DNA from 4 places in the Streptomyces sp. CC0208 genome. Region 2 is predicted to be linked to each of the others. Evidence: riboswitches for the same ligand, from Rfam matches in the RefSeq annotation. Region 2 holds a riboswitch; each other region holds the start of a gene.
What was found. Region 2 has a riboswitch for S-adenosylmethionine ahead of D1369_RS29845 (aminotransferase class V-fold PLP-dependent enzyme). Riboswitches for the same ligand answer to the same signal wherever they lie in the genome.
Positions count from the first base shown of each region.

Region 1: another riboswitch for S-adenosylmethionine. It lies ahead of D1369_RS44695 (putative leader peptide); the one in region 2 lies ahead of D1369_RS29845 (aminotransferase class V-fold PLP-dependent enzyme).
Region 3: another riboswitch for S-adenosylmethionine. It lies ahead of thrC (threonine synthase); the one in region 2 lies ahead of D1369_RS29845 (aminotransferase class V-fold PLP-dependent enzyme).
Region 4: another riboswitch for S-adenosylmethionine. It lies ahead of D1369_RS04650 (amino acid ABC transporter permease); the one in region 2 lies ahead of D1369_RS29845 (aminotransferase class V-fold PLP-dependent enzyme).

Region 1 is NZ_CP031969.1:203,724-211,550, reverse strand. Features, by position in the region: gene D1369_RS00990 (ABC transporter permease) at 1-910, opposite strand, end outside; gene D1369_RS00985 (ABC transporter substrate-binding protein) at 914-2,530, opposite strand; gene D1369_RS44695 (putative leader peptide) at 2,734-2,850, opposite strand; SAM riboswitch class IV at 2,885-2,998, opposite strand; gene D1369_RS00980 (DUF1684 domain-containing protein) at 3,097-3,921, opposite strand; gene D1369_RS43390 (hypothetical protein) at 4,057-4,200, shown strand; gene D1369_RS00965 (TauD/TfdA family dioxygenase) at 4,934-5,827, shown strand; gene D1369_RS00960 (ABC transporter permease) at 5,824-6,717, shown strand; gene D1369_RS00955 (ABC transporter ATP-binding protein) at 6,714-7,445, shown strand; gene D1369_RS00950 (aliphatic sulfonate ABC transporter substrate-binding protein) at 7,493-7,827, shown strand, end outside.
Region 2 is NZ_CP031969.1:6,488,396-6,496,222, forward strand. Features, by position in the region: gene D1369_RS29820 (heme-copper oxidase subunit III) at 59-679, shown strand; gene D1369_RS29825 (c-type cytochrome) at 740-1,549, shown strand; gene D1369_RS29830 (Rieske 2Fe-2S domain-containing protein) at 1,546-2,601, shown strand; gene D1369_RS29835 (cytochrome bc complex cytochrome b subunit) at 2,598-4,235, shown strand; gene trpD (anthranilate phosphoribosyltransferase) at 4,405-5,469, shown strand; SAM riboswitch class IV at 5,548-5,664, shown strand; gene D1369_RS29845 (aminotransferase class V-fold PLP-dependent enzyme) at 5,796-7,157, shown strand; gene D1369_RS44600 (serine/threonine-protein kinase) at 7,226-7,827, shown strand, end outside.
Region 3 is NZ_CP031969.1:4,888,703-4,896,529, reverse strand. Features, by position in the region: gene D1369_RS22520 (cold-shock protein) at 147-353, opposite strand; gene D1369_RS22515 (MoaD/ThiS family protein) at 797-1,072, opposite strand; gene thrC (threonine synthase) at 1,069-2,349, opposite strand; SAM riboswitch class I at 2,367-2,525, opposite strand; gene D1369_RS22505 (glucosyl-3-phosphoglycerate synthase) at 2,674-3,618, shown strand; gene D1369_RS22500 (trehalose-6-phosphate synthase) at 3,679-5,067, shown strand; gene otsB (trehalose-phosphatase) at 5,064-5,891, shown strand; gene D1369_RS22490 (DUF3263 domain-containing protein) at 5,895-6,128, opposite strand; gene D1369_RS22485 (extracellular solute-binding protein) at 6,162-7,370, opposite strand; gene D1369_RS22480 (ROK family protein) at 7,540-7,827, shown strand, end outside.
Region 4 is NZ_CP031969.1:997,421-1,005,247, forward strand. Features, by position in the region: gene D1369_RS04625 (NtaA/DmoA family FMN-dependent monooxygenase) at 1-1,370, opposite strand, end outside; gene D1369_RS04630 (LLM class flavin-dependent oxidoreductase) at 1,405-2,598, opposite strand; gene D1369_RS44710 (putative leader peptide) at 2,680-2,775, opposite strand; gene D1369_RS04635 (GNAT family N-acetyltransferase) at 2,822-3,601, opposite strand; gene D1369_RS04640 (ABC transporter substrate-binding protein) at 3,660-4,682, opposite strand; gene D1369_RS04645 (amino acid ABC transporter ATP-binding protein) at 4,734-5,513, opposite strand; gene D1369_RS04650 (amino acid ABC transporter permease) at 5,510-6,493, opposite strand; SAM riboswitch class IV at 6,829-6,938, opposite strand; gene D1369_RS04655 (glutathione S-transferase C-terminal domain-containing protein) at 7,004-7,827, opposite strand, start outside.

The sequences.
Region 1 (7,827 bases), 6.3 Mb from region 2:
GGAGTGGATAGACCAGGTCGACGACGAGGTTGGTGGTGACGAAGATCAGCGCCCCGAACACCACCACCCCCTGGACCAGCGGGATGTCCTGGGCCGTGACCGCCGCCGCGGTGACGCGGCCGAGGCCGTCGCGGGAGAACACCGTCTCGACGACCACCGAACCGGCGATCAGTTGCCCCACCAGCAGGCCGACGACCGTCAGCGCCGGCAGGGACGCGTTGCGCAGAGCGTGCCGCAGATGGACCCGCCATCTGCCGGCGCCCTTGGCCCGGGCGGTCTCCACATACGCCTGGTCCAGTGCGGTGAGCAGGCTCTTGGCGAGCACCTGAGCGACCTGCGCGCCGGTCGGGATCGCCAGCGTGAGGGCCGGCAGCACCAGCCCCTTCAGGCCGTCGTTGCCGAAGGCCGGGAACCAGCGCAGCCGGAAGGAGAACGTCTCGACGAGCAGCAGCCCCACCCAGAACGTCGGGACCGACACCCCCAGCGGCGGCAGCGACAGCAGGAGCTGCCGCACCCATCGCTGGGAGGTGTACGTCGCCACCACTGCCAGTCCGCCGCCGAGGAGCACCGCGAGCAGCAGTGCCGCGCCGGTCAGCTGGAGGGTCTGCGGCAGCGCGTCGGCCAAAGTCGAGGTGACCGGCCGGCCGGTGGCGACCGAGTCGCCGAAGTCCCCGCGCACCGCCCTGCCGAGGTACTCGGCGTACTGCACCAGCACCGGCTTGTCGAAGCCGTACTCGTGCCGCAGGGCGGCCAGCCGGGTCGGATCGACGTCCCCCGAGTCCATCCCGGCACTGGCCATCGCGGTGACCGGGTCCCCGGGCAGCCAGTTCAGTACCAGGAACGACACCGTGTACGCCGCCCACAGCACCCCGACCGCCTGCCCCAGTCGCTTGATCACATAGCGGCGCATGCGCTAGCCGATCCAGGTGTCGTGCAACTGGATGCGGCTGCCCGAGTCGAAGTCGAGGTTGTGCACCTTCTTCGCCACGGCCAGCTGGGTCTGGAGTTCCACCACCGGCACGTTGTAGGCGTTCCGCACGATCAGCCTCTGCGCCTTCTCCACCAGCTGCTCGCGCTTGGCGGTGTCCGTGGTCGCGGCCTGGCCGGACAGCTCCGTGTCCAGGGAAGTGGCGGGCAGGCGGTAGAAGTTGGCCAGCTGGGTCGAGAAGGACGTACGCAGGATGTCCGGGTCGGAGCGGGTCACGTTGCTCCACACCAGGTCGAAGTCACCGCCCTGGAGCGTGGTGGCGAACTGGCTGACCTGACCCTGCTTGAGCACCACGTCGATCCCGACGGCCTTCAGCTGCTGCTGGACCAGCTCCAAGGCAGGCTGGTTGGTGGCGGCGTTGGGGAACCAGCTGATGGTCAGGCGCAGCTTCTTGCCGCCCTTGGCGCGTATGCCGTCACTGCCGGCTTTCCAACCGGCCGCTTCCAGCAGGGACTTCGCCTTGGCCGCGTCGAGGGCGAGGTCCGAGGAGAGGTCGGTGTAGTCGGGCGTGGTGTGCGCCAGGACGCTGGTCGCCGGCTGGGTGCCGGTCGGGAACACGGTGTCGGCGATCTGCTTGCGGTCGATGGCCGCCAGGATCGCTTGACGCACCTTCACGTCCTTCAGCAACGGCCGCGCGTTGTTGACGCCGAGTCCGAAGACCACACCGGGGTTGGCCCGGCTCAACAGGGTGACCTGACCGCCCCCGAGCGCCACCTCGTTGGCCCTGCCGACGCTGCTGATCGCGTCCACCTGCCCGGACTGGAGGCTGCCGGCCCGCACCCCTGCCTCGGGAACGACTTTGAAGACCAGCTTGTCCAGGTAGGCCTCTCCCTTCTTGGACCACAGCGAGGAGCCCCAGTCGTAGCCGGTGCGCTTGGCCAGTGTGATCGACTGGTTCTGGACGTACTGCTTGAGCACGAACGGCCCCGACCCGATCACACCGTCACTGCACTTCTGCTGCGGGGTCTTCTTCACGCTCGCGGACGACTCGATGCCCAGCGAGTGGGTCGAAGTCGCCTGGAGGAACTGCGCGTTGGGCCTTCCGAAGGTCACCTTGACGGTGAGCGGGTCCACCACGGTGGTGCCCTTGACGCCGCTGAGATAGCCCTGGGCGAGGACCCCGAGGGCGCCGAGCTTCGGCACCGCGTCGAAGTTGTCCTTGACCACCTGCGCGGTCAGCTGGGAGCCGTCGCTGAAGGTGACGCCCGAGCGTAGATGGAAGGTGAACTCCGTGGCGTCGGCGTTGATGTCCCAGCTCTTGGCGAGCCACGGCACGATCTTGCCGGTCCTGGGGTCCTGGTCGGTCAGGGAGTCCACGGTCTGGCGCACCGAGTAGATGCTCTCGTTGCTGCCGACCTGCTGTGGATCCACACAGCCGGCGTCGGAACCCACCGCGAAGGTCAGGGTGCCACCGGACTTGGGCCGGTTGCTTCCGCTGCTGGAGTCGTTGCCCGAACCGCAGGCGGTCAGCAGAACACTGGTGGTCAGCAGGGCGGCGAGGGGCGCCCAGCGGGGGGCTCTGAGAGCCGGAAGTGCGTTCACGGAGGGTTCTCCTACTCGTGTCACCAGGCATGGAGGCGCCGTACAAGGCACGTCCGTGCAGGGGTGTGCGGCCCCGGCCGGCATCGGACCGGTGGCGGGGAAGCGCTGTGGAGACAGGGATCAGGGGGGAGCGAGGGTCAGCCGCAGGCGGGTGCGGTGACGACCGGCGCGTGCCGGACTGCGACCGGCGGCGAAAGGGCCCGTCAGGCCTGACAGAGACAGCTGGTCGAGCGCTTGAGGTCGATGTGGCGCCGACGCGAGAGCCGGGAGAACACGGTGGCGCCGGCGAGGCGGGCGCTCGGGTCACCACCGTGCGGCATGTCGGTCCTCCACATTTCCGGCCCCGGCCACGGGGCCACGCGCTTGCGGAGATCGTCGGTGATCCCGCCGGGCTTTCACCTGGAGCACCCCACCGCGGGGGAGGGTTGCCGGTCAGCGAGCCAGGGCTTGACGCTGACACTCAATGCCGTTCGTGATCGTACGGAGGGTACTTGTCGTACGTCAATGCCGGAAAGTGACGCCCTGCGGGGGCAGTTGGACCGGCACTTTGTCGGGCTCAGGCACGTTCAGGAGCCGCCGCGCTCGCGGGGGATCTTCTGACCGGCCTCGATCGCCACCGGCAACCGGTTCTCGGCCGGGGGCAGCGGGCAGGTGGCCAGGTCCGTGTAGGCGCACGGCAGGTTCGCGGCGCGGTTGAAGTCCAGGGCGACCGTACCGTCGGCGGCGGGCGGCTCCAGGGCGAGGGTCCGGTTGGCGGCGTAGGTGGTGACCCCGGAGGTCTCGTCGGTGAACAGCACCATCAGCCGGCCCGCACCAGGGCCGGGGAACGCGGTCAGGGACAGCTGACGGCCGTCCAGCTCGAACTCGATCCTGCCGGGAGCGTCGTACACATGCTCAAGGCCTTCCACGGCCGCGCCCACGGTGGTCGGCCGTGGCGTGTCGAAGGGGATGTAACGGCCCGTCACCGCCCAGCGCGGGTCGGGGGCGTAGGCGGGCGTTCCGGTGAAGGCCGTGCGCAGCGGTGCGTCCGGGTGCCGGGGGCGCAGGATGTCGTTGCCGCCGCGCTTGGCGACCTCGATGACCGCGTCTCCCCAGACGGCGTCGACGCCGCCACGCTCGGGAAGCACGCCGAAGCGGTGTTCACCGCGCACCGGCGTTCCGTCGACGACCAGTTCCTCGCCGTCGTCGAGGTCGACGACGACTCCGTCGGGTCCGGTGCGCCACTCGCCGGGCGCGTCCGGGAAGCGCTGCGGCCGGTCGTCGAGCCAGTGCAGGCCGGTGATCGCCAGGAATCCGTGCGGGGCGGCGAGCCGGGCCTCCTGGGCGTGGTACCACTCCAGCCAGTGCTCGGTGAAGGCGTGGAGGTCCGATGCCGTCGCTTCGGTGGTCATGATTGCTCCTTCTGCTAGGGAAGTACGGCCTTGAGGGGGCATTGATCAGTCGGCCAGAGTCATGACAGTGAGAACCGGCGCTGAGGTGAGGTGCATTCCGGCCCGCGTGTGACAGCTTCATGTCAGTCATGTGAGGTGATCAGCCCGCCTGCCGCCGGTCCCGCGCGGGGTGGTGCCGGTGTACTCGGTGCGGTAGATGCCGCGCTCCTGCAGTTCCGGGACGAGCAGATCGACGATGTCGTCGAGACCGTCGAGACCGTCGAGACCGTCGGGGGATGAGGTACGGCGTGACGTTTAAGCCGTCGATCGCTCCGGGACGACGCCAGGGCCGGGGGAGGCCGGGTCGCCGGGCGCCGGCGAACCGGATGAGCGCGCCGTAGGCGTCCGGCCCCGAGGACAGGTGAGCGACCGGGTCCGGCAGCGCATCGCCGACCGGGGTGCGGTTCGGTGCGGCCACCAGCGCGTGCTCGCGCCATCCGTACCGGTTCCGGGCCAGGACTTGTGCGGGGCCGGGCAACCCCTCAGGGGCGGCGACACAAGAAGTTCTCTGTGTCCGCAATGCAAGACCTGTCCGGGAAGTTATTGACCAACGTGGTGGACCTCTGCTGAACTCCCGTTCCATGACCCCGCGCGTGGACCTCACTCGGCGGCGCCACATCGATCTGGCGCACGTCTCCAGCGCGTTTTGTTGTCGCTGACCTCGCAAGTACTCCCCGGCAGCAGTCGGTGTGCGCCCATCGCGCGCGCCGGGGCAGCGGCGGTGCGAAGCCGCCCGCGCTGCGATGCTCCCCGAGGGATCGTCGCGTCCACCTCCTGAGGGCTCCCGTCTCACCTCCTTCTCGTACTCGTACTCGTACTTGTACGAGCCGGGAGCCTGTCCGCGCACGCCGAGGCGGTCGCTGAGAACGCGGCTGCAGCGGTCCCGCGACCACACGTTCTGTCTCTCCGGCCTGCTCAACCGGCCTTCCGCGCGCCCCTTGATGTGCGCCCACCCGTCCGGGAGTGACCCCTCATGCCTCCGTCCATCCGTAAGCTCACCGGCCGTATCGGCGCGGTCGTCGAGGGCGTCGACCTCACGGCGACCCCCGATCTCTCGACGGTCACGGCGCTCCGTGACGCCCTCAACACGCACAAGGCGATCGTCTTTGACCACGTCGACCTCGACAACGCCGGCCAGGAGCGCGTGGCCCGGTGGTTCGGGGAACTGACCACCGCCCACCCCAACGTGCCGGCCACCGACGGCACGACGAACGTGCTCGCCGTCGACAGCGAGACGTCCAAGGCCAACGAATGGCACACGGACGTCACCTTCGTGATCAATCCGCCGCAGCTCACCACGCTCCGGTCGATCGTGACCACGCCGTACGGCGGAGAGACGCTCATCGCCAACGCCGCCGCGGCGTACCGGGACCTGCCCGCACCGCTGCGCGCCCTCGCGGACACGCTGCGCGTCGTGCACACCAACCAGTACGACTACGCCCGTCCCGCGTCCACGACCGCACAGCGGCAGGAGTACGACCGAGCCTTCGTGTCGACGCCGTACGAGGCGGAGCACCCCGTCGTGCGGGTGCACCCCCTGACGGGCGAACGCGGCCTGTTCATCGGCGGGTTCGCCAAGCGCATCGTGGGTCTGCCGAGCAGCGACTCGGCGGATCTGCTGCGCATCCTCCAGTCCTACGTGACGCGTCCGGAGAACATCCTGAGCTGGACCTGGTCTCCGAACCAGCTGCTGATCTTCGACAACCGGATCACCCAGCACTACGCGGTGGACAACTACGACGACCACCCGCGCCGCCTCAACCGGGTGACGGTCGCGGGAGAGGTGCCGGCCGGCGTCGACGGACGCCGCAGCGAGCAACTCGTCGGTGACGCCTCGCACTACAGCGCGTTGGCGGTGGCGGCATGACCGAACTCAGCCTCAAAGCGCCTGCCGTCACCAATGGCCCGGACGCCGAGACGAGGAGCGCGCCCAAGCGTGAGGTGTTCCTGCCGCGCGATGCCCGCCGCAGGACGCCGCTCAGCACGCTCCGCGAGCGCCTGCGCTGGCCTCTCGGGGTCTATACGACTCCTGTCGTGGTTCTCGTCGCCTGGGAGATCCTCGCCCGGGCCGGAGTGGTGTCGAAGACCTACGCTCCGGCGCCCACGTCGATCGTGAAGTCCGCCGCCGACCTGTGGCAACAGGGCGTCCTCGGGCCGGACCTGGCCATCTCGCTGCAGCGGGCCGGCATCGGCCTCGCGATCGGTCTGACGGTGGGCATTCTCACCGGTGTGCTCGGCGGGCTGCTGCGCAGCGGTGAGTACCTGTTCAACGGCCTCGTGCAGGTGCTCAACACCATCCCGCTCCTCGCGGTGCTGCCGCTGATGATCGTGTGGTTCGGCATCGACGAGCTCACCAAGGTGCTGCTGATCTCCTTCGGTGCCGGTGTCCCGATGTATCTCAACCTGTTCGCCGCGATCCGGGGCGTCGACCAGCGGCTGATCGAGATGGCGCGCACCACGGGCGCGGGCACCTGGCGCCTGGTGACGCGCGTGCTGGTGCCCGGAGCTCTGCCGGGGTTCCTGGTCGGCCTGCGCTTCTCTCTCGCGTACAGCGTGTTGGGCCTGGTCGCCGCCGAAACAGTCAACGCCGACAAGGGACTTGGCTTCCTCATCACGCAGGGGCAGACCTACCTCCAGACCAACCAGGTCTTCGTGGGGCTGGTGATCTACTCGCTCCTCGGTCTGCTCGCCGACCAGTTCGTCCGGGTTCTCGAGCGGGTGCTGCTGCGGTGGCGTCCCAGTTATGAGGCGTCATGAGCAGCACGATCGAGACGGAGCTCCGCCGGCACACCGGGGTTGTCGTCGAGCAGGTGGTCCGTCGGTTCGGTGACCGGGTGGTGCTCGACCACCTCGACCTCACCATCGCCGACGAGGAGTTGGTGATCCTGCTCGGTCCCTCGGGCTGCGGGAAGAGCACCCTCCTGCGTCTGCTCGCCGGACTCGACCGGCCCGACGGAGGGCGTGTGGAGGTCCCGGCCCGGCGTGCGATCGTCTTCCAGGCCGACCGGCTGCTTCCGTGGCAGCGGGTCCTGCGCAACGTCACGCTCGGTCTGCACGGGCCCGACGCGGAACAGCGAGCCCGGGACGTGCTCGCCGAGGTCGGACTCGCGGGCCGCGAGAAGGCATGGCCCAAGGAGCTCTCCGGCGGCGAGGCACAGCGGGTGTCGCTCGCGCGGGCCCTGGTCTCGGAGCCCGAACTCGTGCTGCTCGACGAGCCGTTCGCGGCCCTCGACGCCATCACACGGCTCCGCATGCACGACCTCGTACGGGCCCTGCGGACAAAGCATCACGCGGCCATGCTGCTCGTCACCCACGACGTCGACGAGGCGATCGCCCTGGCGGACCGCATCGTCGTCATGAGCAACGGCCGCATCGGCACCTCGCACGAGGTGCACCTCTGCGCCGCGGACCGCGAAGGAAGCGTCGCACGCGAGAAACTCCGCGCCCGGCTCCTGGCAGATCTCGGCCTCGCCGACCAGCACTGACCAAACCGCACACACCCTCACCCGGCACAGAAAGCACACCACATCCCATGCGTAAGAGAACCAGCAGACTCATCGGCGTCGTCGGCTCGCTCGCCCTCGCGAGCACCCTCGTCGCCTGCGGATCGTCGTCGTCGGACACCGCCGCGCCGCTGAGCAACGCCGCCGACGCGAGCGACGCCAAGCACACCGAGTGGAGCAAGTACACCTTCACCATCGGCGACAACGGCGGTGACGGCAGCCAGGAACTCGCCAAGGTCACCGGCGTGTTCGACAACGCCCCCTACAAGGTGAAGTTCGCCCGGTTCACCTACGGCCCCCCGCTCGTGCAGGCCGCGGCCTCCGGCGACATCGACCTCGGCAGCGTCGGCGACGTGCCGCCCAT
Region 2 (7,827 bases):
CAGGGAGACACTCCGAACGGCACCCCCCGGGGTGAGGGCGGGATAAGCGACCGACATAATGTCGGTCGTGGCGACAGCAACGACAGAGACAACCGGGCACGCGCACCCATCGGTCAACCGGCCGAACCTCACCAGCGTCGGAACCATCATCTGGCTGAGTTCCGAGCTGATGTTCTTCGCGGCCCTCTTCGCGATGTACTTCACCCTGCGATCGGTGACGGGTCCCGACCACTGGAAGGAAATGGCGTCCAGCCTGAACTTCCCGTTCTCGGCGACGAACACCACGATCCTGGTGCTTTCCTCCCTCACCTGCCAGCTCGGCGTCTTCGCCGCCGAGCGCGGTGACGTGAAGAAGCTCCGGGGCTGGTTCATCATCACCTTCATCATGGGCGCGATCTTCATCGGCGGTCAGATCTACGAGTACACGGAGCTGGTGAAGAAGGACGGGCTCTCGCTCTCCTCCGATCCGTACGGCTCGGTGTTCTACCTGACCACCGGCTTCCACGGCATGCACGTGACGGGCGGCCTCATCGCGTTCCTGTTCGTTCTCGGGCGTACCTACGCGGCCAAGAGGTTCACCCACGAACAGGCGACCGCGGCCATCGTCGTGTCCTACTACTGGCACTTCGTCGACGTCGTCTGGATCGGCCTCTTCGCCACGATCTACATGATCAAGTAGCCGGGCCCGCTCCCGACATCGCAAGCATCGACGCAGAAGATCCTGACACCGGGGTAATCCGTGAAAAAGCTCTCCGCACGACGACGCCACCCGCTGGCGGCGCTCGTCGTCCTACTCCTCGCGCTGGCATGCACCGGGGGGCTGTACGCCGTGTTCGCCCCCGCGGACAAGGCGAAGGCAGATGAAACCGCCCAGTCCCTGGCCATCGACGAGGGCAAGAAGCTCTTCGCCGTAGGCTGCGCCAGCTGCCACGGCACCGGCGGTCAGGGATCCTCCGACGGTCCGAGCCTCGTCGGCGTGGGCGCCGCAGCCGTCGACTTCCAGGTCGGCACCGGCCGTATGCCGGCCCAGCAGCCGGGCGCGCAGGTTCCGCGCAAGAAGGTCATCTACACGCAGGCCGAGATCGACCAGCTGGCCGCGTACATCTCGTCGCTGGGTGCCGGTCCGTCCGTCCCGACCGAGGCGCAGTACGGCCCCGACGGCGCCGACATCGCCAAGGGCGGCGAGCTGTTCCGTGACAACTGCACCCAGTGCCACAACTTCACCGGCAAGGGTGGCGCGCTGACGCACGGCAAGTTCGCGCCGAGCCTGGAGGGTGTCGCCCCGAAGCACATCTACGAGGCCATGCAGACCGGCCCGCAGAACATGCCGTCGTTCCCCGACACCACGCTGTCGGAGCAGAACAAGAAGGACATCATCGCGTACCTGAACGCGGTCAACGGCGACGACACCGTGAGCCCCGGCGGCCTTGAGCTGGGCGGTCTCGGCCCGGTCTCCGAGGGCCTGTTCGCCTGGATCTTCGGCCTCGGCGCGCTGATCGCGGTCGCCGTCTGGGTCGCCGCTCGGACCGCAAAGGCCAAGAAGTCATGAGTAGCCAAGACATTCCAGAAGAGAACCTGCCCGCAGAGCAGGACGCGCACGGCGCGGTAAGCGTCGCGGACGAGAAGAACCCGTTCGCGGACCCCGGCCTCCCGCCGCATGAGCACCGGGTGCAGGACATCGACGAGCGGGCCGCCAGGCGGTCCGAGCGCACGGTGGCCATGCTGTTCACGGTGTCGATGCTGGCCACGGTCGGGTTCATCGCCTCGTACGTGGGCATCCCCCACGACAAGTCGATCTTCGTCTTCCCGATCGGGCACATCAACGCGCTCAACTTCGCGCTGGGCCTGACCCTCGGTCTCGCCCTCTTCTCGATCGGCGCGGGCGCGGTCCACTGGGCCCGCACCCTGATGTCCGACGAGGAGATCGCCGACGAGCGTCACCCGATCGAGGCGTCCCCCGAGGTCCGCGCGAAGGTGCACGCGGACTTCAAGCAGGGTGCCAAGGAGTCGGCGCTCGGCCGTCGCAAGCTGATCCGCAACACGATGTTCGGCGCGCTGGCCCTGTTCCCGCTCTCCGGCGTCATGCTGCTGCGCGACCTCGGTCCGCTGCCCGGCACCAAGCTCCGCCACACCATGTGGCGCAAGGGCCTCCAGCTCGTCAACATGAACACCAACGAGCCGCTGCGCCCTGAAGACGTCGCGGTCGGCTCGCTGACCTTCGCCAAGCCCGAGGGCCTGGAGGAGCACGACGAGGAGTTCCAGACCGAGATCGCCAAGGCCGCCCTGATGATCGTCCGCATCCAGCCGGACAACATCAAGGACAAGCGCGAGCTCGAGTGGTCGTACGAGGGAATCGTCGCGTACTCGAAGATCTGCACCCACGTGGGCTGCCCGATCTCCCTGTACGAGCAGCAGACGCACCACGTGCTCTGCCCCTGCCACCAGTCCACCTTCGACCTCTCCGACGGTGCCCGGGTGATCTTCGGCCCCGCCGGTCACGCCCTGCCGCAGCTGCGGATCGGCGTGAACGACCAGGGTTACCTCGAAGCGCTCGGCGACTTCGAGGAGCCCGTCGGTCCTGCATTCTGGGAGCGCGGATGAGTACTACAGAGTCCTCCGAGTCCCGCGCACGCGGGAAGGCGCCGGCCGGCGAGCGCGTCGCCGACTGGGCCGACGGACGGCTGGGGATCTACTCCCTGGCCAAGTCCAACATGCGCAAGATCTTCCCCGACCACTGGTCGTTCATGTTGGGTGAGGTCTGCCTCTACAGCTTCATCATCATCATCCTCACGGGTGTGTACCTGACGCTGTTCTTCCACCCGTCGATGAACGAGGTGGAGTACCACGGCAGCTACGTCCCGCTGCAGGGACAGCTGATGTCCGAGGCGTTCAACTCGACCATGCACATCTCCTTCGATGTGCGCGGTGGTCTGCTGATCCGGCAGATCCACCACTGGGCGGCGCTGATCTTCCTCGCCGGCATGTTCGTGCACATGATGCGTGTGTTCTTCACGGGCGCGTTCCGCAAGCCGCGTGAGGTCAACTGGCTGTTCGGCTTCCTGCTGTTCGTCCTCGGCATGTTCACCGGCTTCACCGGTTACTCGCTGCCGGACGACCTGCTCTCCGGCACCGGTGTCCGCTTCATGGAGGGCGCGATCCTGTCCGTGCCGATCGTCGGCACGTACCTGTCGTTCTTCCTGTTCGGCGGGGAGTTCCCGGGCGGCGACTTCGTGGCCCGCTTCTACTCGATCCACGTCCTGCTGCTGCCGGGCATCATGCTCGGCCTGGTCGTCGGCCACCTGATCCTGGTCTTCTACCACAAGCACACGCAGTTCGCGGGCCCCGGCAAGACCAACAACAACGTGGTCGGCATGCCGCTGCTGCCGGTCTACATGGCCAAGGCCGGAGGCTTCTTCTTCCTGGTCTTCGGCGTCATCGCGGCCATCGCGGCGATCGCCTCGATCAACCCGATCTGGTCGATGGGCCCCTACCGTCCCGACCAGGTGTCCACGGGCGCCCAGCCGGACTGGTACATGGGCTTCTCCGAGGGCCTGATCCGTGTCATGCCGGGCTGGGAGATCAACTTCTGGGGTCACACGCTCGTCCTGGGCGTGTTCATCCCGCTGGTGATCTTCCCGCTGGTCCTGGTCGCGATCGCGGTGTACCCGTTCATCGAGTCCTGGGTCACCGGCGACAAGCGCGAGCACCACATCCTGGACCGGCCGCGCAACGCTCCGACGCGTACGGCCTTCGGTGTCGCGTGGATCACCTGGTACATGGTGCTGCTGATCGGTGGTGGAAACGACCTCTGGGCCACCCACTTCCACCTGTCGATCAACGCCATCACCTGGTTCGTGCGGGTCGCGTTCTTCGTCGCCCCGGTCCTGGCGTTCGTCGCCACCAAGCGGATCTGCCTCGGCCTCCAGCGCCGCGACAAGGACAAGGTGCTGCACGGTCGCGAGTCCGGCATCATCAAGCGCCTGCCGCACGGTGAGTTCATCGAGGTGCACGAGCCGCTCAGCCAGGAGCAGCTGCACACGCTCACGGCGCACGAGCAGTACGCACCGGCGCAGATCGGCCCCGCGGTCGACGAGAACGGCGTCGAGCGCAAGATCAAGGGCTCCGAGAAGCTGCGCGCCAAGCTGAGCGAGGCGTACTACGGCGAGGAGTCCCAGATCCCCAAGCCGACCGTCGAGGAGTACAAGGAGATCACGAGCGGCCACGGCCACCACTGATCGCTGCTTGTCGCTGCGCTCGCCACGCGCGGTAGTAAGGGCCCGTCCGACACAGCGGACGGGCCCTTTGCCGTCCGGGGTCCCGTCCGAACGCCGGACGGGACCCTGCGTCGTGCGCTGGGCTGGATAGGGTGTGGGCACACTTTTCTACGACATCTGGAGCGGCCCCATGAGCGCTGTGACCCCCGCTGGAGGCAACACCGCGGCGGGCCGTTCCTGGCCCGAGGTACTGAACGCCCTGCTGTACGGCCGTGACCAGAGCGCCGACGCCACGGCGTGGGCCATGGACCGGATCATGCAGGGCGAGGCGACCGACGCGCAGATCGCCGGCTTCGTGGTCGCCCTCAGGGCCAAGGGCGAGACGGTCGAGGAGATCAACGGGCTCGTCCGGGCGATGTACGAGCACGCCAACGTGATCGAGGTCCCCGGGCGCACGGTCGACGTCGTCGGCACCGGAGGCGACGGCGCCAAGACCGTCAACATCTCCACGATGTCGGCGATCGTCGTGGCCGGCTCCGGCGCCACGGTCGTCAAGCACGGCAACCGGGCCGCCTCCTCCGCGTCCGGTGCCTCGGACGTCCTGGAGAAGCTCGGCGTCAACCTGGAGCTCACCCCGGGGCGGGTGGCCGAGGTGGCCGAGGAGGCCGGGATCACGTTCTGCTTCGCGGTCAAGTTCCACCCGGCGCTGCGTCACGCGGGCGCCGCCCGCGGGCAGTTGGGTATCCGCACGGTGTTCAACATCCTCGGCCCGCTGACCAACCCCGCCCGGGTGCGGTCCCAGGCGGTCGGGGTCGCCGATCCGCGCATGGCGCCGGTCGTCGCCGGCGTCTTCGCCGAACGTGGCAACTCCGCCCTCGTCTTCCGCGGTGACGACGGCCTCGACGAGCTGACGACCACATCGACCTCCCGCGTCTGGATCGTCCGCGAGGGCAAGGTCACCGAGGAGAGCTTCGACCCCCGGGACGTCGGCATCGACCTGGTGCCCGTGGAGGCCCTGCGGGGCGGTGACCCGGCATACAACGCGGAGGTCGCCAGGAAGCTCCTGGACGGCGAGACGGGCCCGGTCCGGGACGCCGTACTCCTGAACTCGGCGGCCGCGCTGGTGGCCCTGGACCCGGGGACCGGGACCCTGGCCGAGCAACTGCGGGCCGGGATGGACAAGGCCGCCGCGTCGATCGACTCGGGGGCGGCGAAGCGGACGCTGGAGCGATGGGTGGCCGCGAGCAACGCGTAACGGCCACCCCAGGGTGTCGTCCCGCGATCCGGACACGGGTTGCGGGACGGCGATCACCTCACGTACGTTCTTTGACCAGGTCATGAGTGACAGTCATGAGGCCCCGGCCGACTGTCCGGCAACCCTCCGTCCGTGGCGGGGTGCCCCGGGTGAAGACCAGGCCGTAGGCAGCGAGGTCTGCGGCAAGCGCGGATCCCTCACGAACCCAGGGATCCTGGTCATTCGAGGGAGTCTCCCGTGAGCAAGCGAATGCGATAGGGCCGCCGAGCCCCGCCTCCGCGCACCCGTCTCACCTTTCTTTCCACGACTTTTCACGGGAGTCCCCCATGTCTGTCTCCACCGCTGCCGCCGCCCAGACCATTTGTGCCCAGCTGCCCGTTCTGGGCCGGGATGTCACCGTCCCGCTCGTCACCGGCGGCGAAGTCACCTACGCGGCGCTCGACTACGCGGCCAGCGCACCGGCCCTCCAGCGGGTCTGGGACGACGTGGCGGCGTACGCTCCCTACTACGGCAGCGTGCACCGCGGGGCCGGCTACCTCTCCCAGCTGTCGACCGACCTGTTCGAGAACGCCCGCAGGACCGTCACCGAGTTCCTCGACTGCCGCGACGACGACCAGCTGATCTTCACCCGGTCGACCACCGACTCGCTCAACCTCCTTGCCGCCGCGCTCCCCGCCGACTGCCAGGTCTTCGTCTTCGAGACCGAGCACCACGCGAGCCTGCTGCCCTGGCAGGACGCCCGGGTCAGCTACCTCGACGCCCCGCGCACCCCGCGGCAGGCCGTCGAGACCCTGGAGAAGGCCCTCGCCGACCGGGACCCCCACGGCCCGGCCCTGGCGTGCGTCACCGGCGCCTCCAACGTCACCGGTGAGCTGTGGCCGGTACGGGAGCTCGCGGCGGCCGCTCACGCCCACGGTGCCCGCATCGTGCTCGACGCGGCCCAGCTCGCCCCGCACCACCCGGTGAGCGTCCGCGACCTCGACGTCGACTGGGTCGCCTTCTCCGGCCACAAGCTCTACGCCCCCTTCGGCTCCGGCGTCCTGGCCGGCCGCGCCGACTGGCTGCGGGCCGCCGACCCCTACCTCGCGGGCGGCGGCGCCAGCCGCAAGGTCACCCGGCGCGAGGACGGGGGAGTGGACGTGGAGTGGCACGAGAGCGCCGCCCGCCACGAGGCCGGCTCTCCGAACGTCATCGGTGCCTACTCCATCGCCTCCGCCTGCAAGGCGCTGACCGAGGCCGGCTTCGACAGCCTGGTCGCGCGCGAGCAGCACCTGATCGAGAAGGTCCGCGAAGGGCTGGCCGAGGTCCCCGAGGTCCGCGTCCTGTCCCTGTTCGGCGACGACGCCCCCCGCGTCGGCGTGATCTCCTTCGTCGTCGACGGCTGGAACAGCTCCCACTTCGCCGCCGCCCTCTCCGCCGAGTACGGCATCGGCGTCCGCGACGGCCTCTTCTGCGCCCACCCCCTCGTCCGCACCCTCCTGGGCAGCGACCCGCAGTCCCAGGGCGAGTGCGGTGCCCCCGAGGCCGCGCCGGGCGAGAAGTCCCTCAACGCGATCCGGGTGAGCTTCGGCGCGGGCACGCCGGACGAGCACGTGGAGCGGTTTGTGAAGGCCGTGAAGGAACTGGTCGCGGACGGTGCGAAGTGGACGTACCGCACCGAGGACGGCCGCTGCGTCCCGGCCGTCTGACGTACTGACGTCCGGCGCGCGTATACGCTCCCCCTCAGCAGCCGTACGGAATGCAGGGGGAGCACGGGGTGCAGGAGCTGCGCGAGACGGACCCGCGGACCATCGGGCCCTACCAGGTCCTGGGCAGACTCGGGTCCGGCGGCATGGGCGAGGTGTATCTCGCCGAGGCGCGCGGCGGACTGCGGCTGGCGGTGAAGGTCGTACGGGCCGAGCACGCCGAGGACCGCACCTTCCGCGCCCGGTTCCGGCACGAGGTGCGGGCCGCGCAGACCGTCGGCGGGGCGGGCACGTACACCGCGCGGGTCGTGGACGCGGACACCGAGGCCGCGCGGCCGTGGATGGCGACCGAGTTCGTGCAGGGCCCCAACCTGAGGGACGCGGTGCTCGACCGGGGACCGCTGCCCGCGGACACGGTACGGCTGCTGGCGGCCGCGCTCGCCGAGGCGCTCGCCGCGATCCACGCCAAGGGGCTGGTGCACCGGGACCTCAAGCCCTCCAACATCCTGCTCGCGCCGGACGGCCCCCGGGTCATCGACTTCGGGATCGTCCGGGCCCTGGAGGGCACCGCCCTGACCCGGACCGGCGTGGTCGTCGGGTCGGTCGGCTATCTCTCGCCCGAGCAGATCCGCAACGGCGCCCAGGTGGTGCCGGCCAGTGACGTCTTCTCCCT
Region 3 (7,827 bases), 1.6 Mb from region 2:
CCCAGCGAACCCGCACACGAACCCGAACCCGCCCAACCGCCGGAGGCACATGCACATGCCGAAGGGCCCGTACCCATGACTCCCCATGGGGTACGAGCCCTTCGAAGAAGAACGAAGAACGACGCTGTTGTTACCCGGCGCGTGCTTCAGCCAGTCGCGAGACGAACCATGTCCGCCTGCGGCCCCTTCTGACCTTGCGAGATCTCGAACTCGACCCGCTGGCCCTCTTCAAGGGTGCGGTAGCCGTCCATCTGAATCGCGCTGTAGTGGACGAATACATCCGCACCACCGTCGACCGCGATGAAGCCGTACCCCTTCTCCGCGTTGAACCACTTGACGGTGCCCTGAGCCATGCCTAACTCCCCTATTACTGGCCCTTGCACGGATCCACACTTCATGGATCCGGGTCAGACCTCACCCCCCACATGGTTGGGGGCGTGCGCCGGAACGCGTCGACCGCGGCTGAATGTATCTGTCCAACTGCCGTCTGCAACAGGTCAATCGGACGAGAATTCTGGACGGAAGGGGTCCGGAATGTAGTGAGAATTCGCCCGAATCCGGGGCAAGTCGGGCCCCACAAAAGGAGCATAAGGCGCAAAGAACCCACACACTTTGGCTACTTCTCGTCGCATCCGAAGTCGGAACTCATATGCGTCCGGCATGCAGGAAGCAGCAGCTTCCCCAACTGTACCGCGCTCAACCATAGAGAATTGCCCCCTCCGCTTCTCTCGCGGAGGGGGCAATCGGATGAACACTCGGTAATTACTGTTACCGAAGGTAATGACCAGTCATATGGTCACCCGCCGGCAACCGCCGGGATGATGGAGACTCCGGCCCCGTCGGGCGTCGCCGTCTCCAGCCCCTGCTCGAACCGCACATCGTCGTCGTTCACGTACACGTTCACGAACCGCCGCAGCTTGCCCTGGTCGTCGAGAACACGCGCCGCGATACCGGTGTGGTTCTTCTCCAGATCGGCGATGACCTCGGCGAGGGTCCCACCCTCGGCCTGCACCTCGGCCTTGCCGCCGGTGTAGGTGCGCAGGATGGTGGGGATGCGGACGTTGACGCTCATGCGAGGCCAGCCTCTCGGAAAGAGTCCAGGTTCGGACGAATCGTGGCGGTGAGCCCGGTACCGGCCACCGCGTCCAGGGTCTTGAGACCGTCGCCGGTGTTCAGCACCACCGTGGTCTTCGTCGGGTCGAGGACACCGTTCTCGATCAGCTTGCGGGTCACCCCCACCGTCACGCCACCCGCGGTCTCCGCGAAGATGCCCTCGGTCCGCGCCAGCAGCTTGATCGCGTCCACGACCTGCTCGTCGTTCACGTCCTCCACCGCACCGCCGGTACGGCGCGCGATGTCCAGCACGTACGGGCCGTCCGCCGGGTTGCCGATGGCGAGCGACTTGGCGATGGTGTTCGGCTTCTGGGGGCGGACCACGTCGTGCCCGGCCTTGTACGCCACCGACACCGGCGAGCACCCCTCGGCCTGCGCGCCGAAGATCTTGTACGGCCTGTCCTCGACGAGCCCGAGCTTGATCAGCTCCTGCAGACCCTTGTCGATCTTCGTGAGCTGCGAACCGGAGGCGATCGGCACGACCAGCTGGTCGGGGAGCTGCCAGCCGAGCTGCTCGCAGATCTCGTACGCCAGGGTCTTGGACCCCTCCGCGTAGTACGGCCGCAGGTTGACGTTGACGAAGCCCCAGCCCTCGCCGGCCGGGTCGCCGATCAGCTCGGAGCAGAAGCGGTTCACGTCGTCGTAGTTGCCCTCGATGCCGACCAGCTCGCCGCCGTAGACCGCGGCCATGACGACCTTGGCCTGCTCCAGGTCGTGCGGGATGAACACGCAGGAACGGAAGCCGGCCCGGGCGGCCGCGGCACCCACCGCACCGGCGAGGTTGCCGGTGGAGGAGCAGGAGAGGGTGGTGAAGTTGAAGGCGCGCGCGGCCTCGATGGCCTGCGCGACGACGCGGTCCTTGAAGGAGTGCGTCGGGTTGCCGGAGTCGTCCTTGATGTACAGGCCGCCGGTCACGCCGAGCTCGCGGGCGAGGTTGTCGGCCTTGACGAGCTGGGTCCAGCCGGGGTTGATGTTGGGCTTGTCCGCCACGTCCGCGGGGACGGGCAGCAGCGGGGCGTAGCGCCAGATGTTCGCGGGTCCCGCCTCGATGCGCTTGCGGAGGTCCTCGGTGTCGTAGGCCGAGAAGTCGTAGGCGATCTCGAGCGGGCCGAAACACTCCTCACAGGCGAAGACCGGGCCGAGCGGGACGCGGTGGCCGCATTCGCGGCAGCTCAGTGCCGCGGCGGGACCCAGATCGACGGAGTTCGTGGTGCTTGCAACTGTCTGCGCAGCCATGGAGGCGAGGCCCTTTCTCCTCATCTTCCTCACGACGCATCTCGCCGTGAGACGGATTTGGCACCTTCCCGAGTCGGGAGCCTCGCGGAGACGATCGTCAGCGATCGCTACGAGAACCGACTGGAGGGTTGCCGGGGCTTCATCGGGCCGTATCCCTCTGCCCCTCTGGATGAGCGGTATGAAGTTGTGAACGGCGGGCCACCCAGGACATGCGATGGTCACCCGCGTTGTTCAAGACTGTAACCGAAGGCCAGGACAGTTGAGAGAGTCGTCCGAACGGCGAGATGGATCACACGCAGATCACACGCAGAGGAGCCGCGCACTGTGCTGAACGAAGTCGAGCGCTGGCTGGCCACCCGTTCCTGGTCCGCGAGCGATCGCCCACTCCACCGGATCATGGCCGCGAAGCGGAGCACGGGGCGGACCGTCAGTGTCGTCCTGCCCGCGCTCAACGAGGAGGAGACGGTCGGTGACATCGTCGCCGTGATCCGTCATGACCTCATGCAGCAGGTCCCGCTCGTCGACGAGATCGTCGTCGTCGACTCGGGATCGACCGACCGTACGTCCGAGGTCGCCGAGGCGGCCGGCGCGCGGGTCGTCCACCGTGACGACATCCTCCCGCGTATACCGGCCGTGCCCGGCAAGGGCGAGGTCCTGTGGCGTTCCCTGCTCGTCACCAGCGGGGACATCGTCTGTTTCATCGACGCCGACCTGAAGGAGTTCTCCTCGGACTTCGTCGCCGGCATCGTGGGCCCGCTGCTCACCGACCCCGAGGTCGACCTGGTCAAGGGCATGTACGACCGTCCCCTGGGCGGCGCCGCCGGGCAGGGCGGCCGGGTCACCGAGCTCATGGCGCGCCCGCTGCTGAACATGCACTGGCCGCAGCTGGCCGGTTTCGTACAGCCGCTGGGCGGTGAGTACGCGGCCCGGCGTTCGCTGCTGGAGCAGCTGCCGTTCCCCGTCGGCTACGGCGTCGAGCTGGGCATGCTGGTCGACGCCCTGCACCTGGTCGGGCTGAACGCGCTCGCCCAGGTCGATGTCGGGGTGCGCAAGCACCGTCACCAGGACGGGCAGGCCCTGGGCCGGATGTCCGCCGCGATCTACCGCACCGCGCAGCTCCGGCTGGCCCGCGGTCACATGATCCGGCCCGCTCTCACCCAGTTCGAGCGGGGCCGGGACGGCTTCGAGCCGCGTACGTACTCCGTGGACACGGAGGAGCGGCCGCCGATGGTGGAGATCGCGGAGTACGCGCAGCGGAAGGTCGCGTAACCGCACGGAAGTGCGCAACCGTACGTTTGAGCGTTTGGGGGCCGGGCTAGGTTGAGGCGTATGGCGTCAACCAACAGTGCTGCTCAGGTGCTGGTCGCGTCCAACCGCGGCCCGGTCTCGTACGAAGTGCGCGAGGACGGCTCGCTGCATGCCAAACGCGGTGGCGGCGGGCTGGTCTCGGGCCTGTCGGCGATCGGCTCCGGCGCGGACTCCCTGTGGGTGTGCTCGGCGCTCGGCGACGGCGACCGCGAGGCGGTCCGGCGCGGGGTCGGCGAGCCGGGGGTCCGCATGCTCGACATCCCGGCCGACGTGCACGCCGACGCCTACAACGGCATCGCGAACTCGGTGTTGTGGTTCGTCCACCACCTGCTGTACCAGACCCCGCTGGAGCCGGCCTTCGACGCGGAGTTCCGGCGGCAGTGGGCGTCGTACGAGACGTACAACCGCGCCTTCGCCGAGGCGCTCGCGGAGGAGGCGGCCGAGGGGGCGGCGGTCCTGGTGCAGGACTACCACCTGTGCCTGGTGCCGGGGATGCTCCGCGAGCTCCGCCCCGACCTGCGCATCGCCCACTTCTCGCACACGCCGTGGGCGCCGGTGGACTACTTCCGGATGCTGCCGGACGACATCGCGGGCCAGGTCCTGCGGGGCATGCTGGGCGCCGACCGGCTCGGCTTCCTCACCCGGCGCTGGGCGGACGCCTTCACGGCCTGCTCCACGGAGCTCGCGGACGGGCTCGGCGAGACCCGGATCGGGGTGCACGGTCTTGGCGCGGACGCGGACTTCCTGCGCGCCCGCTCCCACGAGGCCGACGTCGAGGAGCGGATCGTCGCCCTGCGCGAGGAGATCGGCGCGGGCCGGAAGACGATCGTGCGGGTGGACCGGACCGAGCTGTCCAAGAACATCGTGCGCGGGCTGCTCGCCTACCGGCGGCTGCTGGAGTCGCGGCCGGAGTGGCGGGAGCGGGTCGTGCACGTGGCGTTCGCGTATCCGTCGCGGCAGGACCTGGCGGTGTACCGGGACTACACGGCCGAGGTGCGGCGGGTGGCCGAGGAGATCAACGACACGTTCGGCACACCTGGCTGGACCCCGGTCCTGCTGAATCTGAAGGACGACTTCGCGCGCTCCCTCGCCGCGTACCGGCTGGCGGACGTGGCGCTGGTCAACCCCATCCGGGACGGCATGAACCTGGTCGCGAAGGAGGTGCCGGTGGTCTCCGACGTGGGGTGCGCGCTGGTGCTGTCGCGGGAGGCCGGGGCGTACGAGGAGCTGGGTGACGACGCGATCGTGGTGAACCCGTTCGACGTGGAGCAGACGGCGGCGGCCCTGCACGAGGCCCTGACGATGCCGGCCCACGAACGCGCCGAACGCGCGAAGCGGCTCGCCGCGGCGGCGACGGCGCTCCCGCCTGCGCAGTGGTTCCTGGAGCAGCTGAACGCGCTGAACGGATGAGCATGAACCTTCCAACGCCCACCACCCCCGCCGGTCAGGAGGGCCTGCGCGCACTCCTCGCGGAGCCGAGCCGCGCGGTGATCGGCCTCGACTTCGACGGGACGCTGGCGCCGATCGTGGCCGATCCGGAGCAGGCGCGGGCGCACCCCGAGGCGGTGGCGGTCCTCGCCGCCCTGGCGCCGAAGGTGGCCTCCGTGGCGGTGATCACCGGCCGCCCGGCCGAGATCGCGGTCCGCTACGGCGGCTTCGCGGGCGTCCCCGGCCTGGAACACCTGACGGTCCTGGGCCACTACGGCGCCGAACGCTGGGACGCGACGACCGGCGAGGTCACGGCGCCCGAGCCGCACCCGGGCGTGGCCGCGGTCCGTGCCGAGCTGCCGGCGCTTCTCGACGGGACCGGCGCCTGGATCGAGGAGAAGGGCGGCCGGGCGGTGGCGGTCCACACCCGCCGGGCCCCGGACCCCCAGGCCGTCTTCGACGCCCTCCGCGTCCCGCTCACCGAGCTGGCCACCCACCACGGCCTGATCGTCGAACCGGGCCGGCTGGTCCTGGAACTGCGCCCGCCGGGCATGGACAAGGGCGTGGCCCTGCTGACCCATGTCCGCGAGCTGTCCGCCGCCTCCGTCCTCTACGCCGGCGACGACCTGGGCGACCTGCCCGCCTTCTCCGCGGTCGACGACCTGCGCGCCGCCGGTACCCCCGGCCTCCTGGTGTGCAGCGGCAGCGACGAGGTGACGGAACTGCGGAAGCGGGCCGACCTGGTGGTGGACGGCCCGGCCGGTGTGGTGGGCCTGCTGCGGGACCTGGCGGAGCGACTCACCTGATCCTCAGCGCTCCGCCCGCCGCGTCTCCCGCACTCTGCGCAGCCGGTTCACCGTCACCGGGTCGAAGGCCAGCGCGCGCTCGTCGTCCAGCAGGGCGTTGAGCAGCTGGTAGTAGCGGACCGGCGCGAGGCCCAGTTCCTCGCGGATCGCCCGCTCCTTCGCGCCGGGCCCCGCGAAGGAGCGGCGCTCCAGCGCGAGGATGTCCCGCTCCCGGCGGTCGAGTTCCGCATGCTCCATGCCCGGAACCGTAACGCCCGCCACTGACAGCGCCTACTCCGCCTTCTGCGCGGTCAGCTGCAGGGCGCGCAGCACCTCGGCGGGGCTCCCGTCGGAGCTCACCGCGGAGCCGATCCGCTTCTTCACGGCCGCGCTGACCGCGGCCCAGGACGTCTTGTCCACCGGCGGCAGCTCCGAGCTGGGCAGCGCGTTCAGGAAGGGCTTGAGGTCGGCGTCCTGAGAGTCCCCGCTCATGGCCCCGGACGCGGAGTTGGTCACCGGCAGCAGGTCGTACTCCCGCGAGAACGCGAGCACGTTCTTCTCGCTGTAGACGAAGTCGAGGAAGTCCCCCACCTGTTCGGCGTGCCCGTTCTGCCGGAAGCTCATCATCCAGTCGGCGACGCCCATGGAGTTCTTGGTCCTCCCCTCGGCGCCGGGCATGGGCACCATCCCGAACTTCACCCCCTTCGCGGCGGCGATCTTCATCAGCGAGGGGTGCCCGTTGAGCATCCCGACGTCCCCCGCGGCGAACGCCGAGAACGCGGCGGCCCGGTTCAGGTTCTCGGGCGCGACGGGACCGGTCAGCCCCTTGCCGACGAGGTCGTCCTTGAGCCAGTTCAGCGTCGCGACGTTCTCCTCGGAATCGATGCCGTACGTGCCCATGGAGTCGACGTAGCCGCCGCCCCCGCTCAGCAGCCACTGCATGGTCTCGGCCTGCGCCTCCTCGGGGCCGAGCGGCAGCGCGTACGGGTACTTCACCCCGTCCGCCTTGAGCGCCTCGGCGTCCGCGGCCAGCTGCTTCCACGTCGTCGGCGGGGTGAGCCCGGCGCCGGCGAAGAGGGCCTTGTTGTAGAAGAGCAGCCGGGTCGACGCGGCGAACGGCATCCCGTACTGCATGCCGTTGATCCGCCCGGCGGAGGCGAGCTGCGACACGAAGTCGGCCTGCTCCCGGATGCCGAGCAGCTCGTCGGCCTTGTACAGCAGCCCCTTGTCCGCGTAGTCGGCGTAGGCGCCGATCTGCGCCATGTCGGGCGCCTTCCCCGCGTCGACCAGCTCCTTGACCTTGCGGTCGACGTCGGTCCAGGAGTACACGCTGACGTCGATCTTCACGCCGGGGTGCTGGGCCTCGTACTCCTTGACGAGCTTGTCCCAGTACTTCTGGGAGCTGTTGGCCGAGCTGTCGCCGTAGTCGGCGGCGACCAGCTTCAGCGTCACCTCGTCCGATCCTCCGCCCAGCCCGCAGCCGCCGAGGACCGCCGTCATACCCAGTGCGGACACCGCCGCGATCGTTCCCGTCCTACGCCGCCGCACCGACAACCGCCCCACACTCACACTCGAAAGCTTTCGAAAAGTCATACATATCTCGGAACTAAGGTCTACACCACGTAAGTGGACTAGACCTCTTGCGGGTCAACGGGTCACACTGTTCCCCGTGAGACATGTCATCGCCCTCGACGTGGGCGGCACCGGGATGAAGGCGGCCTTGGTCGGCGCGGGCGGCGAGCTCCTGCACCGGGCCCGCCGGGCCACCGGCCGCGAGCGCGGACCGGACGCGGTCGTCGACGGCATCCTCGACTTCGCCGCCGAGCTGCGCGCGTACGGCACCGAGCACCTCGGCGTCCCCGCCGCCGCGGCCGGTGTCGCCGTCCCCGGCATCGTCGACGAGGACCGGGGCATCGCGGCCTACGCCGCCAACCTGGGCTGGCGGGACGTCCCCCTG
Region 4 (7,827 bases), 5.5 Mb from region 2:
GCCAGCCGCCCCTCGGCCGGCGTCTCGTCCGGGTGCGCGAGGCCGAGCTGGTGGCGCAGGGTGGGGCCCTCGTACTCGGTGCGGAAGACGCCCTGTTCCTGGAGGAGCGGGACGACCTTGTCGGCGAAGGCGTCGAGGCCGGTCGGGGTGATGTGCGGGACCAGGATGAAGCCGTCGCTCGCGTCGGCCTGCACGTACTCGTTGATGGTGCGGGCGACGGTCTCGGCCGAGCCGATGAAGTTCTGCCGGTTGCCGGTGTGGATGACGAGGTCTCGGATGGACCAGTTGTTGGCGGCGGCCAGTTCGCGCCATTCGCGGGCGGTGGCCAGCGGGTCGCGGTACATACGGACCTGGGCGCGGCCCTTGGAGATGTGGTTCTCGCTGACATCCGGGTCGATGTCGGGAAGCGGCCCCTCGGGGTCGTACGACGAGAGGTCCCTGTTCCAGACGAACTCCAGGTGCTTCAGCGCGGTGGCGCCGCTGACCTGCTGGCGTCGGACGATCCGCGCCAGTTCCTCGGCCTCGGCGTCGGTGTCGGCGAGAGCGAAGGAGGCGGCGGGCAGGATCAGCAACTGGTCGTGGCGGCGGCCGTACTTGGCGAGACGGTTCTTGACGTCGGCGTAGAATGCCTGGCCGCCCTCCAGGGTGGCGTGCCGGCTGAAGATCGCGTCGGCGGAGGAGGCCGCGAACTCGCGGCCCTCCTCGGAGTCGCCGGCCTGGAAGACGACCGGGCGGCCCTGCGGGGAGCGCGGGACGTTGAACTGGCCCTGGATGTCGAAGTGCTGACCGGTGTGGACGAAGGAACCGGCCTTCGCGTCCCGCAGGAAGACACCCGAGGCCTGGTCGGCGAGGATCTCGTCGCCGTGCCAGGAGTCGAAGAGCTCCTGGGTGGTGGCGAGGAACTCCTTGGCGCGGGAGTAGCGCTCCTCCTGCGGCAGGAAGCCGCCGCGGCGGAAGTTCTCGCCGGTGAAGGCGTCCCAGGAGGTGACGACGTTCCAGGCGGAGCGGCCGCCGGAGAGGTGGTCGAGGCTGGCGAACTGGCGGGCCACCTCATAGGGCTCGTTGAAGGTGGAGTTGATGGTGCCGGTGAGCCCCAGGTGCTCGGTGACGGCGGCCAGCGCGGCGAGGATCGTGAAGGTGTCGGGGCGGCCGACGACGTCCAGGTCGTAGATCTTTCCGCCCTGTTCGCGCAGGCGCAGGCCCTCGGCGAGGAACAGGAAGTCGAACTTGGCCCGTTCGGCGGTCTTCGCGAAGTGTGCGAAGGAGCTGAACTCGATGTGGCTGCCGGCCTCGGGGTCGCTCCACACGGTGGTGTTGTTGACGCCCGGGAAATGCGCGGCCAGGTGGATCTGCTTCAGCGGCTTGCTCATGGTGTGCGGTCCTTCCGGCTCAAAGCTCTCGGGCTCAGGCGGCGGCGTAGCGGTTGGCGGGGCGGGCGAGGCCCAGCAGGCCACGCAGGGTGTCGGCCTCGTAGGCGGTGCGGAAGGCGCCGCGGCGCTGGAGTTCGGGGACCAGGCCGCGGGTGATCGCCGGCAGGTCGTGACCGAGGACGGCGGGCCGCAGCCGGAATCCGGTGAGCCCGGCCGACCGGAACTCACCCAGCAGGTCGGCGAGTTGGGTCGGGGTGCCGGTGAAGACACGGGCATCGCTCTGGTACGGCTCTCCCGCGAGCGCGTCCAGGCGGTCCCGGCGGGCGGCGGCCTCGGCCGGGTCGTCGTCGAGAAAGACGACCAGGTCGCCGAAGACGTGCAGGAGTCCGTCGGCACGGCCGGCCGCCTCCTGCTCGGCGCGGATCTCGGCGACGATCGCGCGGGCCTGGTCGGTGTCCTGCGGGGTGATGTAACCGACGTCCGCCTGGCGGGCGATGAGCCGGTAGGGGACGGTCTGGTGGCCGAGGGCCGTGACGAGCGGCTGACCCTGTGGCGGTCGGGGTGTGATGGAGGGGCCCTTGACGCTGAAGTGCTTTCCCTCGAAGTCGATGTAGTGCAGCTTGTCCCGGTCGATGAAGCGGCCGGTGTCGGCGTCGCGGATCTCGGCGTCGTCCTCCCAGCTGTCCCAGAGGCGGCGGACGGCCTCCACGTAGTCGGCGGCCTCGTCGAAGAGGTCGGCCACCAGTTCCTGGCTCTCGGGGCTGTCGTAGGCCTCGATGCGCGGGATGGTGCGGCGGCCGAAGTGCGCGGCCTCGTTCGGGCGGGCGGTGATCTGGACGCGCAGGCCCGCACGGCCGGTGCTGACGTAGTCGAGGGTCGCGATGGCCTTGGAGATGTGGAAGGGCTCCGTGTGGGTGACCACCGCGGTCGGGACCAGGCCGATATGGCGAGTGAGCGGGGCGACGCGGGAGGCGATGAGCACGGCGTCGAGCCGGCCGCGCACCTGGTCCGTGCGCTCGTCCGGGTCGAGGAACCGGGAGGACTGCGGGCCGAGACCGTCCTCGATGGTGACGAAGTCGAGCAGGCCGCGCTCGGCCTCGGCGACCAGGTCGGCCCAGTATCCGGCGGTGAACAGCTCACGGGGACGGGCGACCGGCTCGCGCCAGGAGGCGGGGTGCCAGCCGGTGCCGTCGAGGGCGACGGCGAGATGCAGAGAAGAAGGGGACACGGGTGGGTGCCTTCCTGGAGGTCCGTACGAGAGGGCCGGCCCGCGGATGCGCGGGGCCCGGCGGCTGAAGCGACTGACGGGTCAGGAACAACAGAGCGCGGCGGACACGCGCTGGAGATCGATGTGGGGCCGGGAGTGGAGGTGGGCGGAGCGGAGGGTGCTGATCACGCCCGTCACCTCCTCCTTCTGGGCGCGCGAGGCGCCCGGCGGATCTCGTCGTGAGTCACAACGCCCCGGCCTCGCGGGATGTTCCTGGACTGCGGACCAGAAGGACGGGCGAGCGGCGGCGCAGGGTGAAGCCGATCGATTCGTAGAGCCGGATGGCGTTCGTGTTGTCGGCGGCGGCGTGCAGGAACGGGATGTCGCCGCGCTCGCGGATCCCTGCGGCGACCGCCCGGACCAGCCGGGTGGCCAGGCCCCGGCTCCGGTGCGCCGGGTCGGTGCAGACCGCGCTGATCTCGGTCCAGCCGGGCGGCCGGACCCGCTCGCCGGCCAGGGCGATCAGCCGGCCCTCGTCCCGGATGCCGAGGTAGGTGCCGAGGTCGATGGTCCGCTCGAGGAACGGGCCCGGCCTGGTGCGGGCGACCAGGTCGAGGATCTCGGGTACGTCGTCGGGGCCGAGCCGTACCGCCTCGGGGGCCGGTTCGGCGCGCAGCGCGGTGTCGACGAGTTGGACGCCCACTCCCCCACCGATGACCTCCCACTCTTCGGGGACCGTCTCAACGGGCTTGATCCGTACGGTGGTTCCGGGACCGACGAGCGTGAGCAGGTCGGCCCAGGCGGCCGGGTCGCGGGGATCTGCGAGGGCGGCGAAGGCGTAGACGTCGTCCGGGTAGCGGGCGGCGCGGCCGACGCGTTCGGCGAGGTGAGCGTGGGGGCCGTCGAGGGCGGCCCATACGGCGTTGTCGAGGACGGAGGTGTCGGGCGCGGCGGGCGCGAAGGGGTCGAGCGCGGCGGGTCTCAGGGAGGCGCCGCCTCCGCGGACGTCGGTCTGCTGTGCCACGGAGGCGAAGTCCCTTCCTGAGTCGACGGGCATGAGGGGTTCAGCTCTTGACGAGATGTCAGGAGTTGTCCAGCGGCAGCCCGGGCGGGTTGACCTCCGACTTGGACACGGCGTCGTGGGAGAGGTTCCACGCGCTGAGCCACTTGGCGTACTGGCCGTTGTCGATCAGGTAGTTGATCGCGTCGGCGAGGGGCTTGGCGAGGCCGCTGTCCTTCTTGGCGGTCGCGGCGATCAGGCCCTGGAGCGTCTCGCCGGCACCGGAGTACTGGCCCGCGATGCGGGTCGCGTTGGGCGTGCCCGCCGTCTGGGTGACGTGGTAGGACGAGTTGGGGCTCGGGCCCAGGTAGGCGTCGATCTTGCCGCTGGCGAGGGCCAGGTAGACGCTGGGGCTGTCCTGGAAGTACTTGATGGTCAGCTTCTTGCCCTCCTTCTTCAGCTTGGTCTGCCACTCCAGCAGGATCCGCTCCTGGTTGGTCCCGGCGCTGACCGATACGGTCCTGCCCGCGAGGGCCTCGTAGTCGCCGTCGAAGGTCCACTTCGAGGTCTTGAGGGTCTCGAAGGCGAGGTCGTCCTTGCGGTAGGAGGCGAACTCGTACTTCTGCTTGCGCTCCTCGGTGTCGGTGATGTTGGAGAAACCGACGTTCACCTTGCCGCTGTCGATGCCGACGAAGAGGTTCTCCCAGGTGAAGCGTTTGACCTCGGGCTGCAGACCGAGGACCGAGGCGACCAGACGGGCCAGGTCGACCTCGGAGCCGGTGAGCGTCTTCTGGTCGCTGCCCACGAAGCCCAGCGGCGGGGAACCGGAGGGCAGAGTGCCGGAGCCGATGACCAGCTTGCCGCTCTTCTTGACGGCGTCGGGCAGTTCGGCACTGATGGACTTCACCTCGGCGACCTTGAGGGCGGTCTCCTTGGCGGCGCCGTTGGAGAGCCGCCCCACGGTGACCGTGCCGGCGCTGTCGGTCGTCCTGGTGGCGGCGTCGCTGTCACCACCGCAGGCGGCGAGCCCGCCGGCGAGGGCGGTGACGGTGGCCGCCGCGGTGATGCCGCGTATCAGGCTGCGTCGGGAGGGGTGAATGGGCATGGCTGTCCTTAGGAGTTGGGAGAAAAGGGTGCGGAGTTGAAGGAAAGGGGTTCAGAGGACCTTGCTCAGGAAGTCCCGGGTCCGCTCGTGCCGCGGCCGGTCGAGGACCTCGGAGGGCGGGCCCTGCTCGACGACGCGGCCGCCGTCGATGAAGACGACCCGGTCGGCGATCTCGCGGGCGAAGCCGATCTCGTGGGTGACGATGACCAGGGTGGTGCCGCTGGTCGCCAGGTCCTTGATGACGGCCAGGACCTCGCCGACGAGCTCCGGGTCGAGGGCGGAGGTCGGCTCGTCGAAGAGGATGACACCGGGCCTTAGGGCGAGCGCGCGGGCGATGGCCACGCGCTGCTGCTGGCCGCCCGACAGCTGCCGTGGATAGGCACCCGTCCGGTCGCCCAGACCGACCCTGCCGAGGAGTTCGCGGGCCAGCTCCCGGGCGTCCGCCTTGCCGAGCTTCCCGGTCGCCACCGGGGCGGCGGCCACGTTGTCGAGGACGGTCAGGTGCGGGAAGAGGTTGAAGTTCTGGAAGACGAACCCGATGCGGCTGCGCTGGGTCAGGATGGCGCGCTCGCTGAGCTCCTTGAGCCGCTCGCCCTGCCGACGGACGCCGATGAGTTCGTCGTTGACGCTGACGTAGCCGATCTCCGGCTTCTCCAGGTGGTTGATGACCCGCAGCAGGGTGGACTTCCCGGAGCCGGACGGGCCGAGGATCACCGTGACCTCGCCGGGCCGCACGGTCAGGTCGACCCCGTCCAGGACCCGGTGGGCGCCGTACCACTTGTGCACGCCGTGCACTTCGAGCGCGACGGGGGTGATGTCGGTGACGGTCATATCGCGGTCTCCCTGCGGACACGCGCCCTGAGGTCGGTGAGACCGGCGCGCAGTTTCTGGAGCGGGGTCGGCGGCAGGGAGCGGGTGGCGCCCCGGGCGTAGTGTCGCTCGACGTAGAACTGGACGACGGACACGGCGCTGGTGAGGATCAGGTACCAGACGGTGGCGACCAGAAGCAGCGGCACGATGTCGCCGGGGTAGGTGGAGCCCATGGACTGCACGGTGCCGAACAGGTCGAGCAGGGAGACGTAGAAGACCAGCGAGGTGCTCTTGATGAGGCCGATCAGCTGGTTGACGTAGTTCGGGGTGATGGAGCGCAGCGCCTGCGGGAAGACGATCTTCCGGAACTGGTAGCCCTTGGGCAGACCGAGTGCCGAGGCCGCCTCGTGCTGGCCCTGGTCGACGGAGAGGATGCCGCCGCGGACGACCTCGGCCGCGTAGGCGGCCTCGTTGAGGCTGAGTCCGACGACGGCGATGACCATGTCGGTGGCGAGCCGGGACTCGTCGAAGGAGAAGAAGGCAGGACCGAAGGGGACACCGACACTCAAAGTCTTGTACAGGGCGCTGAAGTTGTAGAGGAACAGCAGGAGCACGATCAGGGGAACGGAGCGCAGGGCCCACACGTAGGTCCAGCTCACCGCCCGCAGCACCGGGCTCTTCGAGAGCCGGGCCAGAGCGAGCAGAATGCCGCCGAGGAGGCCAAGCACCGCGCTGTAGGCGGCGACTTCAAGGGTGATCACAAGCCCGTCGAGGACGGTCGGCCGCAGGAACCAGTAACCGAACCGGTCCCACTGGTAGAACGGGTTGGTCACCAGGCCGTGGACGAACTGGGCCGCCAGGACCAGGACGACGGTGGTGGCGATCCAGCGGCCCGGTCGCCTCAGTGGGAGAACTCGCTGTGCGGCGAGGGGTTTTGACGGGGTGTCGGCCTGAGGCGGTGCCTCGGTGACGGACACGGCGGCGCCTGGGGGTTCACTCATGAGGGGCTCCGGCTCAGTCGGGATTCCCCTGGGACACGGCGAACACGGCGTACCTACGGCGGTAGGACGCGACGCACGGGCACCGGGGGCTGGGCGGACGACAGCACACCGCGGGTGCGGTGTTCGTCAGGAACGCGGGGGCTGGGGAGGTACGTCAGCCCCGACAGCGGGCACGGCCCGGTGCGGTACACAGTGCGCTGCTGACCCGGAGCAGATCGACGCTCCGGTCGGCCACGAGCACGTTCGTGTACGGCTGTACGCAGCCCTGGGAGCGGCGCGTGGCCGTCCTGGAAACTGCGTACATGTCCGTCACCGTGCTCTTTCGGCCCCTTGGGCCCTCGCGCTTACCGAAACGTCATCCGGTCCGGTCGTCACCTGGGGCACCCCACCGCCGAGCGAGGGTTGCCGGTCAGCAAGCCAGGGCTTGTCGCTGACACTCATGACCGATCTGGGTCGTAGTTAAGTCAAACGCCTGAACCAATGTCAATCCTGGTCCGACAGATGGAACGGTCAGGACGTACGGGGGGTGTGCGAGGCCCAGTCCAGAATCTGCACGGCGGCGCCTGCGGCCTCCAGGCCCCGGCAGTGGGCGTGGTGCCGGCGGGCGATGCCGTCGAGGTCGAGGTGGGTGCCGAAGGCCGGGTGGGCGGTCAGGCGGCGGGCGTAGGCCCACAGGGTGGGGTGGTCCGCGATGCGCTGCACCGCGGACGCGTCGAGGTGGTCGCGGTGCACGGTGTCGAGTTGCACCAGCGCGACCCACAACTCGATGTCGGCGGCGGTGAGGTGATCCCTGATCAGACAGTCGCGACCCACCAGCCAGCGCTCCAGTGAGCCCAGGGTGTCCAGCAGTCGCTCGAGGGCGGCGGTCCGGTCCACGTCGTCGCCGCCCGCCGACCCGGCCTGCTGGGCGGCCTGCGCGATGCCCCGGCCCATCCGCTCGACGGCCTCGGTCTCCGACTCCGCTCCGCACGGGTACAGCGCCGGACGGCCGCCGCCGAAGTGCCGGGCGAGGTCGCGGGTGATGTCGGCGGCGTGGGTGCTGACGATCCGCCCCGACCAGTCGTCACTGAGCACCGGCGCGACGGCCGCGCCGGAGTACCGGTGCGCGCTGGCCTCGTACAGCGGGCGCAGCGCGGAATGCCCGCCGTCCGGACAGTCGGGGACCGGGTCCAGGAAGGTCACGGGACAGATGTCGTCGAGGCCGAGCAGACTGTGCGCGACGGCGATGCGCAGACCGTCCGCACAGGCGGCGGTCAGGTGGAGCCGGTAGCGGCGCGGCACGGCGTAGTGCCCGCTGCGCGCGTCCCGTCCGATGCGGCCCCGGAACGCGGGGG